One region of the Kitasatospora sp. NPDC059812 genome, then DNA from elsewhere that is predicted to be linked to it. Evidence: riboswitches for the same ligand, from Rfam matches in the RefSeq annotation. Region 1 holds a riboswitch; each other region holds the start of a gene.

Region 1 (3,392 bases):
AGCAGTGGGGCAGGCCGGGCACGTCGTGGAACATCGTCGCGCCGTCCCCGCTGCTACCCGGCGTCCAGGGTCTTCGGATCAGTTGCCGTAGCGGAGCGAAACGGTGTCGCCGAGGTGGACGGTGGTGGCCCGGGTGGCGGTGGTGGCGGTGGCGCCGTCCAGGGTGATCTTCCAGGTGGAGGAGCCGCTGTTGGCGGTGCCGTTGATCGCGGTGACGGCGCCGGTGCCGGAGGACGGGGTGACGGCGGTGACGCAGCCGGCGGGGGTCGCGGATGCGGCGGCGTCGAGGACGTCGCCGAGGGTCGCGGTGGTGCCGGTCGGGGTGAGGGTGACGGCGCAGACCTTGAGCGCGCCGGTGCCGTCGTCGATGACCAGCGCGAGCTTGGCGGCGGTGCCGGGGACGAAGGTGGTGGCGGCGGCCCAGGCGGGCTCGCCGGCGGTGGTCGGGGTCGGCGGGGTGGCGGTGAAGCCGGCGCCGGCGACGGCGCGCAGGCCGTCGACGGAGGCGTAGGGGGAGGGGGTGGTGTCGGTGGGCAGGTACTTGAAGCCGCCGCCGGGCTTGAACTGCTGGGCGATCAGGAAGTCGACGGGGCTCTTGCCGGTGCCGCTGGTGAAGTCGGCGCCCTGGGGGTTGATGCCGCAGGCGTTGAGGCCGGAGACGGCCCAGCCGTTGGAGTCGGTGTTGACGCCGAACATGGCGTTGAAGGCGCCGGAGGCGGTGAGCTTGCCCTTGAGGAAGTTCTTGGCGGCGACGATCGCCGGGTCGGTGGCGGGGACGCCCCCGGTGCAGAGCGAGGCCATGGCGGCACCGGTCATGTCGATGTCGCTGCCCTGGGCGAGGGCGTTCGGGTCGCCCGCGGCCTTGCTGAAGTTCCAGCCGCCGTCGTTGTGCTGGTTGGCGCGCACCGCCGTGACGGAGGCGTCGAGCAGCGGCTGCGGGACGCGGGGGCTGCCGGCCTGGGTCTTGGCGCCCGCGAGGGCGAGGAGGCCGAAGACGGTGCCGTTGAAGTTGGCGGACGGGCCGTAGTAGCCGGGTTCGGCGGTCTGCCAGTAGGCGGCGAGGTCGGCGACGAGGTTGCGGCCCGGGCCGACCCGGGCGGGGTCGATGCCGGCGGCGTAGGCGTTGAGGATGCCGCGCTCGTAGTCCGTGACGACCGGTGAGGCGCTCGGCCAGCCGGGGGCGGCGAGCTGGTTGCGGTACACCAGGCGGGCGTTCTTGGTGGGGTCGCCGCCGGGGGTGACGTCGGCGGCGGCCGTGCCGGCGGCCGCGAGTGCGCTGAACGCCCACTCGTTGGAGAGCCCGCCGCCGGTGACGTAGCTGCCGTCGGCGGCCTGGAGCGACTTCAGGTAGGTGACGCCGGTGCTCTTCGAGGTGGCTATCTGGGTCGGGCTGGCCGTCGCGTGGGCGGGGACGGCGGAGAGCAGGAGTGCGCCGGCCGTCAGGGCGACGGTGATGGCGGAGGCGGCGGAGGCAGCGCGGGAGGGGGTGGTCCGCGAGGAGGTGGTCTGCGAGGGGGTGGTTCGCGAGGGGGCGAGGAGGGACACGGGACAGGCTCCTTGGGGTGGCGGGCGCCGACCCTGCCCCGGAGTTCCGGCGTCCGTTGGAGGGCGCGCGACTGCCGGAGCGGTCGCCGCCCGGATCGCGTGGGCCGGCTTTCGCCATGGTGCGTGGCCGGGCGGGCATTCGGGCTCAGGGCGGCACGATGGCCACCCCACACCGCTGCGCGTCAGCCCCGGATTCGCACCGGGTTCCCCCGCTCGGCCACCGCGGACGCTACCGCACGGCGCACCGGTGCACGAGGTGGTGTGATCGATATGACGATCCGTTGACTCCCGTTCTACCGGCGTGGTCTGATGAACCGATTTTTTGCCCTCGGCATTCAGGGGAAGCCGGTCCAACTCCGGCGCTGACCCGCAACCGTGGACCCACCTGTGGTGGGTGAGCCGGAATGCCTGGACCGGGGGCCTGTTCACAGAGCACTTGCGTCGTCGCGGACTACGACGCGGTCCGGACGGTCCCTGCCCAGGAGACCGTCGGCTGCGCCGTTGCGTCCCGCGTCGACCGACCAGGGAGTCGTCGTGAGGGTCAGCAGCAGTCGCACACGTCACAGGAACCGGGACCTCGCCTCCGTGGTGGTCGCCGGTGCTGTCGCGGTCGCCGCCTGCGGAAGCGTCCTGTTCGGGCGCCCCGGCACCGCGGCCGCCGACCCGATCGAGCAGTGCACGGCGACGACGGGCGCGATCGTCGCCGTCGACTTCACCCACTGGGGCGGCGGCGTCGTCCGGGGCTGCGACGCCCACCCCACGACCGGGATGAACCTGCTGCACGCCGCCGGCTTCACCACTGCCGGAACCGAGCACGACGGACCCGCCTTCATCTGCCGCCTCGGAACCGGGACCTTCAACAGCGGCACCCAGTACCCGACGCCGGCCGAGGAACCCTGCGTCAACACCCCGCAGGCCACCGCGTACTGGTCGTACTGGATCGCCGAACCCGGCCAACAGGCCTGGTCCTACAGCCGGTTCGGCGCCGGGACGCAGAAGCCCAAGCCCGGCGAGGTCGAGGCCTGGGTGTACGGCGGCACCGACATCGGCGGCACCAGCGGGGCACCGGGCTTCACACCGGACTCAGTGAGAGCGAAGAGCGGTGGTTCGTCGGCTTCGCCGTCCGCCTCGCCATCCGCGTCGCCGTCGCCCTCGGCGACCCCGACTCCGACCCCGACCCCGACTCCGACCGGGCCGACCTCGACCGGGCCGTCCGCCACCGGTGACCCGGCGGCCGCCGCGGCCTGGCTGGCCCGCCAACTCGTCGGCGGCGACCACATGGAGAACTGGGCCGTCGAGGGGCCGGACTACCCCCGGACCGCCCTCACCGCCGTCGCCCTCGCCGCCGCCGGCACGCAGGACCCGGCGCTGCGCAGGACGACCGCCTTCCTCGCCGCCCACACCGACGCCTTCCTGTACCCCGACGGACCGGCCGGCCAGCCCGATGCGAGGGCCGCCGCACTGCTGGCCCTCGTCGCCGAGAGCACCGGCAGCGATCCCCGGGCCTTCGGCGGCCGGGACCTGATCGCCGCGCTCACCGGCCACGTCTGCACGGCGGCGGGGGAGAACGGCAGGTGCACCGCCGCCGGGGACTTCCTCGGCGCGGCCTCGCCCTGGGTCCAGTCCCTCGGCGTCATCGCCCTCCAGCGCGCCGGCGTCACGCCACCCGCCCCGGCGCTCGCCCGCTTCACGGCGCTCCAGTGCGCCGACGGCGGGGTGGCCGGATCGATGATCGTCGCCGGCGAGCACTGCGAGTCCGACCCGCTCACCACCGGCCTTGCGGTCCTCGCCCTGCGCACGGCCCCCGGGTACGAGACGGCGGCGAAGAAGGCTTCGGACCAGCTCGC
Region 2 (3,392 bases), on a different contig from region 1:
GGCGCCGGTCACCGGGTGCCGGACGGGGGTGGCCCGGACGCCGAACACCTCGGCCAGCAGGGCGGGTCGGAGCACCTCGGCGGGCGGCCCCGAGGCGACGATCCGGCCGGCTTGCAGCACGTACAGCAGGTCGCAGTGGCCGGCCGCCAGGTTGAGGTCGTGCAGCGCGGTGAGCACCGTCGGCCCGGCCTCCCGGACCAGCGCCAGCACGTCCAACTGGTGGGCGATGTCCAGGTGGTTGGTGGGCTCGTCCAGCACCAGCAGCCGGGGCTCCTGGACCAGCGCGCGGGCGATCAGCACCCGCTGCTTCTCGCCGCCGGACAGGCTCAGGAAGCCCCGCCCGGCCAACTGCTCGGCGCCGACCTTGCGCAGCGCCTCGGTGCAGCGGGCGTGGTCGTCCGCGCCCGGGCCGCCCAGGCCGCGCCGGTGCGGCAGCCGGCCCATGGCGACCACCTCGGCCACCGTGAAGTCGAACTCGGCGGAGTGCTCCTGGGGGAGTGCGGCCACCCGCCGGGCGGCCTCGCGCGCGGTCAGCGCGTGCAGGTCCGTGCCGTCCAGCAGGACGGCCCCGGCGGCCGGCCGCAGCGCCCGGTAGACGCAGCGCAGCAGCGTCGACTTGCCGCTGCCGTTCGGTCCGATCAGTCCGACCACCTGCCCGGCGGCGGCGTCCAGGGCGACGTCGTGGACCAGCCGGGCACCGGCCAGCTCGACCGAGACGGAGTCCAGGGCGAGATCCATCAGCGGCCTCCGAAGGAATAGCCGCGACGGCGCATCAGCAGCAGGAAACAGGGCACCCCGAGCACCGCGGTGACCACCCCGACCGGCAGTTCGGCGGGCGCCAGCAGGGTGCGCGAGACGATGTCCACCCAGACCAGCAGCAGCGCCCCGGCGAGCGGCGCGACCAGCAGCACCCGGCGGTGCCCGGCGCCGACCAGCATCCGGGCCAGGTGCGGCACCATCAGCCCGACGAAGCCGATCGCCCCGCTGACGGCCACCACCGTGCCGGTGACGGCGGCGGTCACCACGAACAGCTCGCGGCGCAGCCGGTCCGGGTCCACGCCCAGCGAGGCGGCCGTCTCGTCGCCCATGGCGAGCGCGTCCAGCCGGCCGGCGGCGCAGGCCAGGTACGCCAGGCCGGCCAGCACGGTGGCGGCGGCGATCGGCACCGAGCCCCAGGTGGCGCCGCCGAGGCTGCCGAGCAGCCACATCATGGCGTCCCGGGCGGCCTCGCCGCGGGCGGCCGCGAAGACCATCAGCGCGGTGACGGCGGAGAAGCCGTAGGAGAGCGCGGTGCCGGTGAGCACCAGCCGCAGCGGGGTGAGCCCGTAGGCCGTCCGCGCCGCGAGGTAGACCAGCACCATGGCGACCAGCGCGGAGCCGAACGCGGAGGCCGAGATCGCCCACACCCCGAGCGAGGCGAAGGCGCCGAGCAGCAGCACCGCGTTGGCGCCGACGGCCGCGCCGGAGGAGATGCCGAGTACGAACGGGTCGGCCAGCGCGTTGCGCACCAGGGCCTGGACGGCGACCCCGGTGGCGGCCAGCCCGGCGCCGACCACGGCGGCCAGCACGGCACGTGGCAGCCGGATCTCCCAGACGATCGCGTAGGCGGCGGCCTCCTCCGCCTCCAGCCGTCCGCCCGTCAGCCCGGCGGCCAGCAGCCGCAGGACGCGGGGCAGGCCGATCCCGGAGGCGCCCAGCGCCACGCCGCAGAGCAGCGAGAGCAGCAGGGCGGCGGCCAGGCCGACGGCGAGCGGGAGGGCGGGTATTCGGCGGGCGGGCGGGCTCGTTGCGCCACTGCCCGCGGCTGCGGTGCTGCTCACGGTGCGCCTTGCCTCGGGCCGCGGGTGCGCGGGGGCGGCACCGGTCGGGCGCGGGCCCGGGCGCCATCCCCTCGCAGTCCACGGCGAGTTGTCGGGAGTTCAGCGGCCGGGGGCGATCGGGCTGGCACGGCCCCGGGGCCGTGCTCACCGTTGCGGGTCAGCGCCGGATTCACACCGGACTTCCCCCTCGGACGCCCTGGCAGCATAACAGCCACTCAGGCTAGGCAACCCTTACCGGGCTCGGATGGGGCGTGAACGCACGACCGCCCCCGTCCGGGCTCGCGGACGGGGGCGGTCGGGTGGCGACGCGTCAGGCTCAGGCCTGCTTGGTCTCCCAGAAGATCTTGTCGACCTCGGCGATCAGGTCCAGCAGGGCCTGGCCGGTGGCGGGGTCGGTGGACGCCTTGGCGGCCGAGGCGGCCTTCAGGGTGTCGTTGATCAGCTGGTGCAGCTGCGGGTACTTCTCGAAGTGCGGGGCCTTGAAGTAGTCGCTCCACAGCACCGAGATGTGGTGCTTGACGGCCTCGGCACGCTGCTCCTTGATGATCAGGGCGCGGGTGCGGAAAGCCGGGTCCTCGTTGGCCTGGTACTTCTCCTGGGTGCCCTTGACCGACTCGGCCTCGATCCGGGCCTGCGCCGGGTCGTACACGCCGCAGGGCAGGTCACAGTGGGCGTGGGCGGTGGCGCGCGGTGCAAACAGACGAGAGAACATGGGAGTCCTTCCTTAGATCGTCTTCCCGCGCCCGAGATTACCCTTCCGCCCCCGGGGTTTCGCGATCGGGCGGTGGGCCTAGGGCAAAAGGCGGACCCGGAACCGGGGTAATCCGGACATCGAACGGATCGAACGGGGTGACGGTCCGTACGGCAGACTGGGACCGGGCGGTCCGGGAGGAGGAGTCGTGGCGCGGAGCACGGAACCGGCGGGTACGGAACCGGCGGGCACGGAACCCCGGGGGCGGGGCGGCGGCGCGGTGCCGTTCGGGCTGGTCGACGTGGCGGGCCCGTCGATGGTCCCGACCCTGCGCGAGGGCGACCAGTTGCTGGTGCGCTACGGCGCGCCGATCCGGCCCGGCGCGGTGGTGCTCTTCCGGCACCCCTTCCAGCAGGACCTGCTGGTGGTGAAGCGGGCCGCCGAGCGGCGTCCGAGGGGCTGGTGGCTGCTGTCCGACAACCGGCCGGTGGACAGCGACAGCCGAAGCTACGGCCCGGTCCCGGACGAACTGGTGCTCGGCCGGGTGCTGCTGAGGCTGCGCCCGCGCCCGGCCTGGCTGGCGCCGGGGCGGCGGCTGGAGCGGCTGCTGCTGAGCACCCGGCTGGCCCGGGTGCCGGGCCTGGCCCGCCGCCTGGGCGTCTGGGCGGAGCAGCTCTGACCCCCTGGGCCCTGCCGGGGACCTAGCCGGCGGCGCCGAGTGCCGCGGCCTCGGCCTCCTGGCGCTTGCGGGCCCGGTACGCGGCGACGTTGGCGCGGGTCGCGCAGCGGTCCGAGCAGTAGCGGCGGGAGCGGTTGGTCGAGGTGTCCAGGTAGGCGTTGCGGCAGGGCGCGGCCTGGCAGATGCCGAGCCGGTCGGCGCC
Region 3 (3,392 bases), on a different contig from region 1:
GCCCAGCGGGCGATCCGGACGGCGTCCACCAGCATCCGGCGGGCCAGCGGCGCCAGCTCGGCCGGCGCGGGGAAGCCCTCCGGTACGGGAACCCTCCCCCGACCGGGCGCCGCAGCGGGCCCTCGTCGGCGGGGTACCCCGGCCCCGCCCGGCTTGCCGGCGGCGGGCCGGTGGGCCGTACCGGGGAGACGGGTCACCGTCGCACCAGTACCGATCGTCGGAGGGAGCGGGGCATCACGGTCGCGCGGATTCCGAGACGTCACGTCGAGCAGTCTTCCCCTTGTACCGGCCTTCTGTCACATCCGGTTGGCTGTACGGACGGGCGGCCGTCGACGGCGCCTCCCCAAGATCGGGCAACAATCGGGCAACAGAGGCAAACCGCCTGGCCGGAAACAGGTGGCGGGGGCATGCCATCCCGGCTCAACCCTTGCGGCGGCGGTCGCGCTACCCGCCCGACCGGTCACACTCCGTGGCTGACGGGTGAGGTCCGGGTTTCGTACAGAGGCCCTGTCGGTGCGACTTCTCGTGCGGGGGGGGGCTGGGTTCAGAGAAGGGGGGTGAGCCAGCGGCGGAGGAGTTCGGTGTAGTGGGTGGGGGCGGAGTTCCAGAGGGTGGCGTGGTCGGCGCCCGGGAAAGGCCGGAGGCTGACCACGCCGGGGCGGGCGGCGGCGAGGCGCTCGGCGGCGCGGAAGGGGGCGACCTGATCGTCGGGGCTGTGCAGGAGGAGGGTGGGGACGCGCAGGTCGGCGCCCTCGGCGATGCGGCTGAAGTCGGCGAGGTCGACGCCGGTGCGGCCCTCGGCGGCGAGGGCGCCGAGCTCGGCGGCGGCGCCGGTGTAGCCGGCCCGGGCGGCGCCGCGGCGGGCGGTGGCGGGCAGGTCGAGGACCGGCGAGTCCAGGACGAGGCCGCTGATGGCGTGGGCCCAGGCGGAGCGGGAGGCCGTCTGGAGGGCCATGGTGGCGCCGAGGGACCAGCCGTACAGGATGACCCGGCCGGCGCCGCTGTCGAGGGCGAGCCGGACCGCCGACTCGACGTCGCGCCACTCGGTCTCGCCGAAGTGGCCGAGCCCGTCCGGCGAGGCGGGGGCGCCCTGGTCGCCCCGGTAGGTGACGGCGAGGGCGGGCAGGGCGAGGCGGTCGAGGACGGGGAGGACCGGGAGGGTCTGCTGCCGGTCGGCGCCGGGGCCGTGGACGAGGATCACCCAGGTGCCGCGTTTGCCGTCGAGGCGCCAGGCGGGGAGGGCGCCGAGTTCGCCGTCGGCGGCGGTGTCGGTGAAGGGGAGGCCGAGCGCCTCAGTGGGGTCGCCGAGGTGGACGCGGGGGGTGAAGCGGACCTCGGTGCCGGGGGTGAGGGTGCCCCGGTCGGCGCGGACGAGGCGACGGGTGACACCGTTCTCGTCGCTGTGCAGGACGTCCTCGACGACGGCGTGGCCGTGGTCGTCCCACTCCACGGCCCAGCGGCCGGGGCGCAGGCTCTCGGGGCGGCGGTTGAAGGTGATCCGGCCCGCGGCGAGGCTCCGCACCAGGACGGGGCCCGACTCCCGGACGGCGCTCGCCGGGTGGACCAGCCGTTCGGAGGCCCGACGGCCGATCACCAGGACGGCGGCCCCGGCGCCGACGACGGCGGCCGCCACGACGGCCGCGGTTCCCCAACGCATATCGCTCCCCGCTCTGCTGGTCTTGGCTGGTCTTGGACCGGACGGTGTCCGGGCGGTGTCCGGGCGCTGCTCGGACGGTGTTCGGGCACCAGTTCACCGGGGGGCCGCGCGGGCGGCCACCGGGCTGGGCCGTCCGGGGTACGGCGGGGCGTCGGGCAGGGCGGGGCGTCAGGCGGGCGGGGCGTCGGGCGGGGCGGGCCTCGGGCGGGCGAGAACGGCACCGGCGACAGGGCTCCGAGGTGTGACCAACCCCTCCGTGACCTCGGTTGACTCCCGGTTCGGCCGCGTGATGGGATCCTGGGGCCAAACGGAGGCATGCAGAGGAAGCCGGTGCGAGTCCGGCGCGGTCCCGCCACTGTCACCGGGGAGCACGCTCGGAACATTGCCACGGCGGACCGTCAGAAGCCGCTGGAAGGCCCGGGGGTGCGTCCGACCCGGAAGCCAGGAGACTCTCGCCCCCGGTACGTCGATCCAGGGCGCGGACCCTGAGTGAGGACACGCACGCGATGCAGGCTGCCCCGACCCGCCGGACCCGACGCGGCCTTCCGCCGAACCCGCCGTGCGCCCGCTGACCCGCGCCGCCGCGTTCGCGCTCGGCGCCGCCGCGGGCTTCGCCGCGGACGCCCGCTTCGCCGACCCCCGGCGCGGCCACCCGGTGGCCGTCTTCGGCGGCGCGGCGACCCGGCTGGAGCGGCGGGTGTGGCAGGACGACCGGGTGGCCGGCGCCGGGTACACGGCGCTGTGCGTGGGCGCGGTCGCGGCCGGCGCGGTGGCCCTGGACCGTACGGTGGGCCGGCGTCCGCTGGGCCGGGCCGCGCTGGCGGCCGCCGCGACCTGGACGGTGCTGGGCGGCACCTCGCTGACCCGGGAGGCGCGCACCATCGGCCGGTCGCTGGCCACGGGTGATCTGACGGCCGCGCGGGAACGGCTGCCGCACCTGTGCGGGCGGGATCCGAGCGCGCTGGACGGGCCGCAGATCGCCCGCGCGGTGGTCGAGTCGGTGGCCGAGAACACGGCGGACGCCGTGGTGAACGCGCTGGTCTGGGGCACGCTGGCGGGCACGCCGGGGCTGCTGGCGTTCCGCGCGGTGAACACGCTGGACGCGATGGTCGGCCACCGCTCGCCGCGGTACGCCCGGTTCGGCTGGGCCTCGGCCCGGCTCGACGACGTAGCGGGCTGGCCGGGCGCCCGGCTGACGGCGCTGCTCACGGTGGCCGCCGCGCCGCAGCCGAAGACGGCCTGGCGGGTCTGGCGGCGGGACGGCTCGGCGCACCCGAGCCCGAACGCGGGCCAGGCGGAGGCGGCCTTCGCGGGCGCGGTGGGCGTCCGGCTGGGCGGGACCCTCCAGTACGGGGAGCGGGTGGAGCACCGGCCGGTGCTGGGCGCGGAGTTGCGCCCGGTGACGGTGGACGACATCGAGCGGGCCTGCGTGCTCTCCCGGCGGGTGGGCGCGCTGGCCCTGGGTACGACGGTCGCGGGGCACGTCGCGCTGCGCTTGCTGACGACACGGTGGAGGGGAAGGGCATGAGCAACGCACTGCTGGTCGCCGGGACGACCTCGGACGCGGGCAAGAGCGTGGTGACCGCGGGCATCTGCCGCTGGCTGGCCCGGCAGGGGGTGCGGGTCGCGCCGTTCAAGGCGCAGAACATGTCGCTGAACTCCTTCGTCACCGCCGACGGCGCCGAGATCGGCCGGGCGCAGGCGATGCAGGCGCAGGCGGCCCGGGTGGAGCCGG
Region 4 (3,392 bases), on a different contig from region 1:
CCCCGTCGCTGCTCGCAGCCGTCGCCGCTCGCAGCCGTCACTACTCGGCGGCCGCCCAGCGCTTCTCCACCCGCGCCAGCTTCCAGTAGGCGATCGCCGCGGCCCAGACCACCACGAACAGCCCGGCGATCGCGTAGCCGACGTTGTCCAGCGAGATGCCCGCGATCCAGCCGGTGACCGGGTCGGTCAGATCGAGCTTCTCGTGCAGCACGCCGACCAGCTCGATGGTGCCGATGACGAAGGCCACCGCGATCGACAGCCCGGTGATCGTCAGGTTGTAGTAGACCTTCCGGACCGGGTTGGCGAAGGCCCACTGGTACGCGAAGTTCATGAACGTCCCGTCCAGGGTGTCGAACAGGCTCATCCCGGCCGCGAACAGCAGCGGCAGGCAGACGATCGCGTACCAGGGCAGCCCGGCCGCCGCGCCCGACCCGGCCATCACCATCAGAGTGACCTCGGTCGCGGTGTCGAAGCCCAGCCCCAGCACCATGCCCACCGGGAACATCTGCCCGGGCCGGGTGATCGAGCGGGTCGCCCGGTTCAGCACCCGGGCCATGAAGCCGCGCGAGTTGAGGTGCTCCTCCAGCTGCGCCTCGTCGTACGACCCGGCCCGCATCGCCCGGAACACCTTGAGGATGCCGAGCAGCGCGGCCAGGTTGAGCGCGCCGATCAGGTAGAGGAACGCGCCGGAGGCCGTCGTGCCGACCATCCCGAGCCACTTGTGGGTGGTCGAGTCGTCGTCCATCAGCGTGCTGGCCAGCTGCGCGCCGCCCGCCACCAGGGCGGCCATCAGCACCACCATCGAGGAGTGCCCGAGGGCGAACCAGAAGCCGACCGAGACCGGCCGCTTGCCGTCCGCCATCAGCTTGCGGGTGGTGTTGTCGATCACCGCGATGTGGTCGGCGTCGAAGGCGTGCCGCATGCCGAGGGTGTACGCGGTGATCCCCAGGCCCACGCCGAAGACCTGGGTGCCGACCGCGTAGTTGTGGGGCGCGACCAGGAAGATGAGCGTCCCGAACGCCACCACGTGCATGGCCAGGATCACCCCCATCAGCCCGGCCGTGCGAACGGTGTCCTCGCGCTTCCAGCGGAACGTGGGCAGCACGGACGGTGTCGCCGGCGCCTCGGCGGCGGCGGTTTCGGGCAGGGTCATTCGGGTCACGCTCCAGCACCTCGTGGAAACACTTCGTGAGATGCCGTGGCCGGTCTCCTGGCTTACGGGGGTCCCGTACCCGCCTTCCCAGGTGCGCGAGGCTCCCAGTGGCGTCGTGGGTACGGACGTCTCTCCATCGTCGACGATCACGATGGCCCGATCACAGTGGCGAGGGCCGCTCCGGACTGGGACCCCTGAGGATCCGTCACCGGTCTTCCCGAGCACCACGGCGGGGAACACCGTAGGGGCCAGGACCCACCCTTGCAAGGCTGCGCACCTGCGCAGGTGTCCAGGATCACAGGCCCCCTCCTGCAACAATGTGCGCATGCATCTCGTACCGGCCGACCGCGCGGGCCACCGCACCATCGACGGACACCGGGTCTGCGAGGCCATCGCCGCGATCGGCGACCCCGCGCACGTCCGCACCTGGGCCGAGCGGTTCTCCCTGCTCGCCGACCCCGGGCGGCTCGCCCTCCTGCTCGCCCTCCACCGGGCCGGCCCGCTCGCCGTCTCCGACCTCGCCGTCGCCACCGGCATGCGCGACCCCGCCGTGTCCCAGGCCCTGCGGCTGCTCCGCACCGCGGGCGTGGTCACCGGGGACAAGGACGGGCGGGTCGTGCGCTACCGGCTCGTGGACGAGGCCATGCGCCCCCTCCTCGACGCGTGCGCCGCCGCCGAACACCACGAGCCCACCGCGGCCGTCGGCTGACCGGCCCCCCGGAGGACACGCCGGGGCCCGGCCGGAGCAACCGCGGACCCGGTCAGGCCGCCTGGCAGGCGGGGCACCAGAAGAGGTTGCGCGCGGCGTGCTGCTCCGCCCGGACGTCGGTGCCGCAGACCAGGCAGGGCATCGCGGCCCGCCGGTAGACGTACACCTCGCCGCCGTGGTCGTCGACGCGCGGCGGGCGGCCCATCGCCTCGGGGGTGTGCTCGGGGCGGACGGTGTCGATCCGGCCCGCGCCGACGCCCTCGCGCATCAGGGCGACCAGGTCGGCCCAGATCGCGTCCCACTCGCCCCGGGTGAGGTCGCGGCCGGCGCGGTGCGGGTTGATCCCGTGGCGGAACAGCACCTCGGCCCGGTAGACGTTGCCCACCCCGGCCAGCACCTTCTGGTCCATCAGCAGCGCGGCGACGGTCGTCCGGCTCGCCGATATCCGGCGCCAGGCGGCCTGCGGATCGGCGTCGGCGCGCAGCGGGTCGGGGCCCAGCCGGGCGGCGACGGCGGCCTTCTCCGCGCCGGTGACCAGCGCGCAGGTGTTGGGGCCGCGCAGATCGGCGTAGCCGTCGTCGTTGGCCAGCCGCAGCCGGACCAGGCCGACCGGCTCGGGCGCGGGCCCGGTGCCGAAGGCGAAGCCGCCGTAGAGGCCGAGGTGGACGTGCACCCAGCCGCCCTCCTCGAAGCCGAGGAACAGGTGCTTGCCGACGGCTTCGGCCGCGGTGAGCAGCTGCCCGTCGATGGCCTTGGCCTCGTCGGCGAACCGGCCCTGCGGGCTGGACACCTCGACCGGGCGGCCGCCGAAGGCCTTCCGGTTCTCGGCGGCGAGGCGGTGGATGATGTGGCCTTCCGGCACGGGCGTCAGCTCCCCCGGGGTGGTTCGACAGGACCCGCACATCATCGCAGTCGGCACCGACAGCGCCGGATCGTCGCAGGTCAGCGGACCGGCATGCCCATCAGCCGGGCCAGGATGACGCGGTCCAGCTCGGCGGCGGTGCCGGCCACGTCCAGGTACGAGTTGTCGATGATCGGCAGCCCGGAGTTGTACCAGCCGGCCATCCGGCCGTGGATCCGCGCCACCTCCTCGTCACCGAGCCGCCGGGTGCCGCCGCGCCGGGCGTTGCGGTGCAGCACGGAGTCCAGGCTGGGCAGCAGCACGACCGGGATCATGCCGGGGCCGATGTGCCGCTTCCAGCCGCCGAGGCCGATGGCCGGGCGGTCCGGGAAGACGGCGTCGTCGATGATGCAGGAGATGCCGTTGGCGAGGTAGTTGCGGCAGGCGAAGCCGCAGGTGCGGCGGGCCAGCCGGTACTGCGCCTCGGAGGCGTTGTTCCAGCCGGACTGCGGGTTGGCGAAGCCGGACTGCACCCACTCGCGGACGTCGTCCAGGCTGATGTGCGCGGTCGGGCTGGGCCGGCGCTCGGCCCAGTACCGGGCGACGGTGGTCTTGCCCGCCCCGGCCGGGCCGATCAGCAGGACGGCGATCGGACTGGCGGGCGCGTGCCGCTGCGGCGGGTGGGCGGG

What was found. Region 1 has a riboswitch for cobalamin ahead of ACFV6D_RS21880 (prenyltransferase/squalene oxidase repeat-containing protein). Riboswitches for the same ligand answer to the same signal wherever they lie in the genome.
Region 2: another riboswitch for cobalamin. It lies ahead of ACFV6D_RS35425 (iron ABC transporter permease); the one in region 1 lies ahead of ACFV6D_RS21880 (prenyltransferase/squalene oxidase repeat-containing protein).
Region 3: another riboswitch for cobalamin. It lies ahead of ACFV6D_RS05740 (cobalamin biosynthesis protein); the one in region 1 lies ahead of ACFV6D_RS21880 (prenyltransferase/squalene oxidase repeat-containing protein).
Region 4: another riboswitch for cobalamin. It lies ahead of ACFV6D_RS13070 (HoxN/HupN/NixA family nickel/cobalt transporter); the one in region 1 lies ahead of ACFV6D_RS21880 (prenyltransferase/squalene oxidase repeat-containing protein).

What each region holds. Positions count from the first base shown of each region.
Region 1 covers NZ_JBHWIO010000043.1:52,769-56,160, forward strand. The annotation lists gene ACFV6D_RS21875 (hypothetical protein) at 79-1,455, opposite strand; cobalamin riboswitch at 1,679-1,755, opposite strand; cobalamin riboswitch at 1,833-1,976, shown strand; gene ACFV6D_RS21880 (prenyltransferase/squalene oxidase repeat-containing protein) at 2,080-3,392, shown strand, end outside.
Region 2 covers NZ_JBHWIO010000116.1:6,787-10,178, reverse strand. The annotation lists gene ACFV6D_RS35430 (ABC transporter ATP-binding protein) at 1-738, opposite strand, end outside; gene ACFV6D_RS35425 (iron ABC transporter permease) at 738-1,820, opposite strand; cobalamin riboswitch at 1,910-2,048, opposite strand; gene sodN (superoxide dismutase, Ni) at 2,137-2,532, opposite strand; gene sodX (nickel-type superoxide dismutase maturation protease) at 2,828-3,190, shown strand; gene ACFV6D_RS35410 (CGNR zinc finger domain-containing protein) at 3,213-3,392, opposite strand, start outside.
Region 3 covers NZ_JBHWIO010000007.1:73,630-77,021, forward strand. The annotation lists gene ACFV6D_RS05730 (hypothetical protein) at 1-197, opposite strand, end outside; gene ACFV6D_RS05735 (alpha/beta hydrolase family protein) at 545-1,657, opposite strand; cobalamin riboswitch at 1,977-2,109, shown strand; gene ACFV6D_RS05740 (cobalamin biosynthesis protein) at 2,217-3,185, shown strand; gene ACFV6D_RS05745 (cobyric acid synthase) at 3,182-3,392, shown strand, end outside.
Region 4 covers NZ_JBHWIO010000020.1:356-3,747, reverse strand. The annotation lists gene ACFV6D_RS13070 (HoxN/HupN/NixA family nickel/cobalt transporter) at 41-1,153, opposite strand; cobalamin riboswitch at 1,183-1,397, opposite strand; gene ACFV6D_RS13065 (metalloregulator ArsR/SmtB family transcription factor) at 1,479-1,862, shown strand; gene ACFV6D_RS13060 (Fpg/Nei family DNA glycosylase) at 1,915-2,724, opposite strand; gene ACFV6D_RS13055 (AAA family ATPase) at 2,805-3,392, opposite strand, start outside.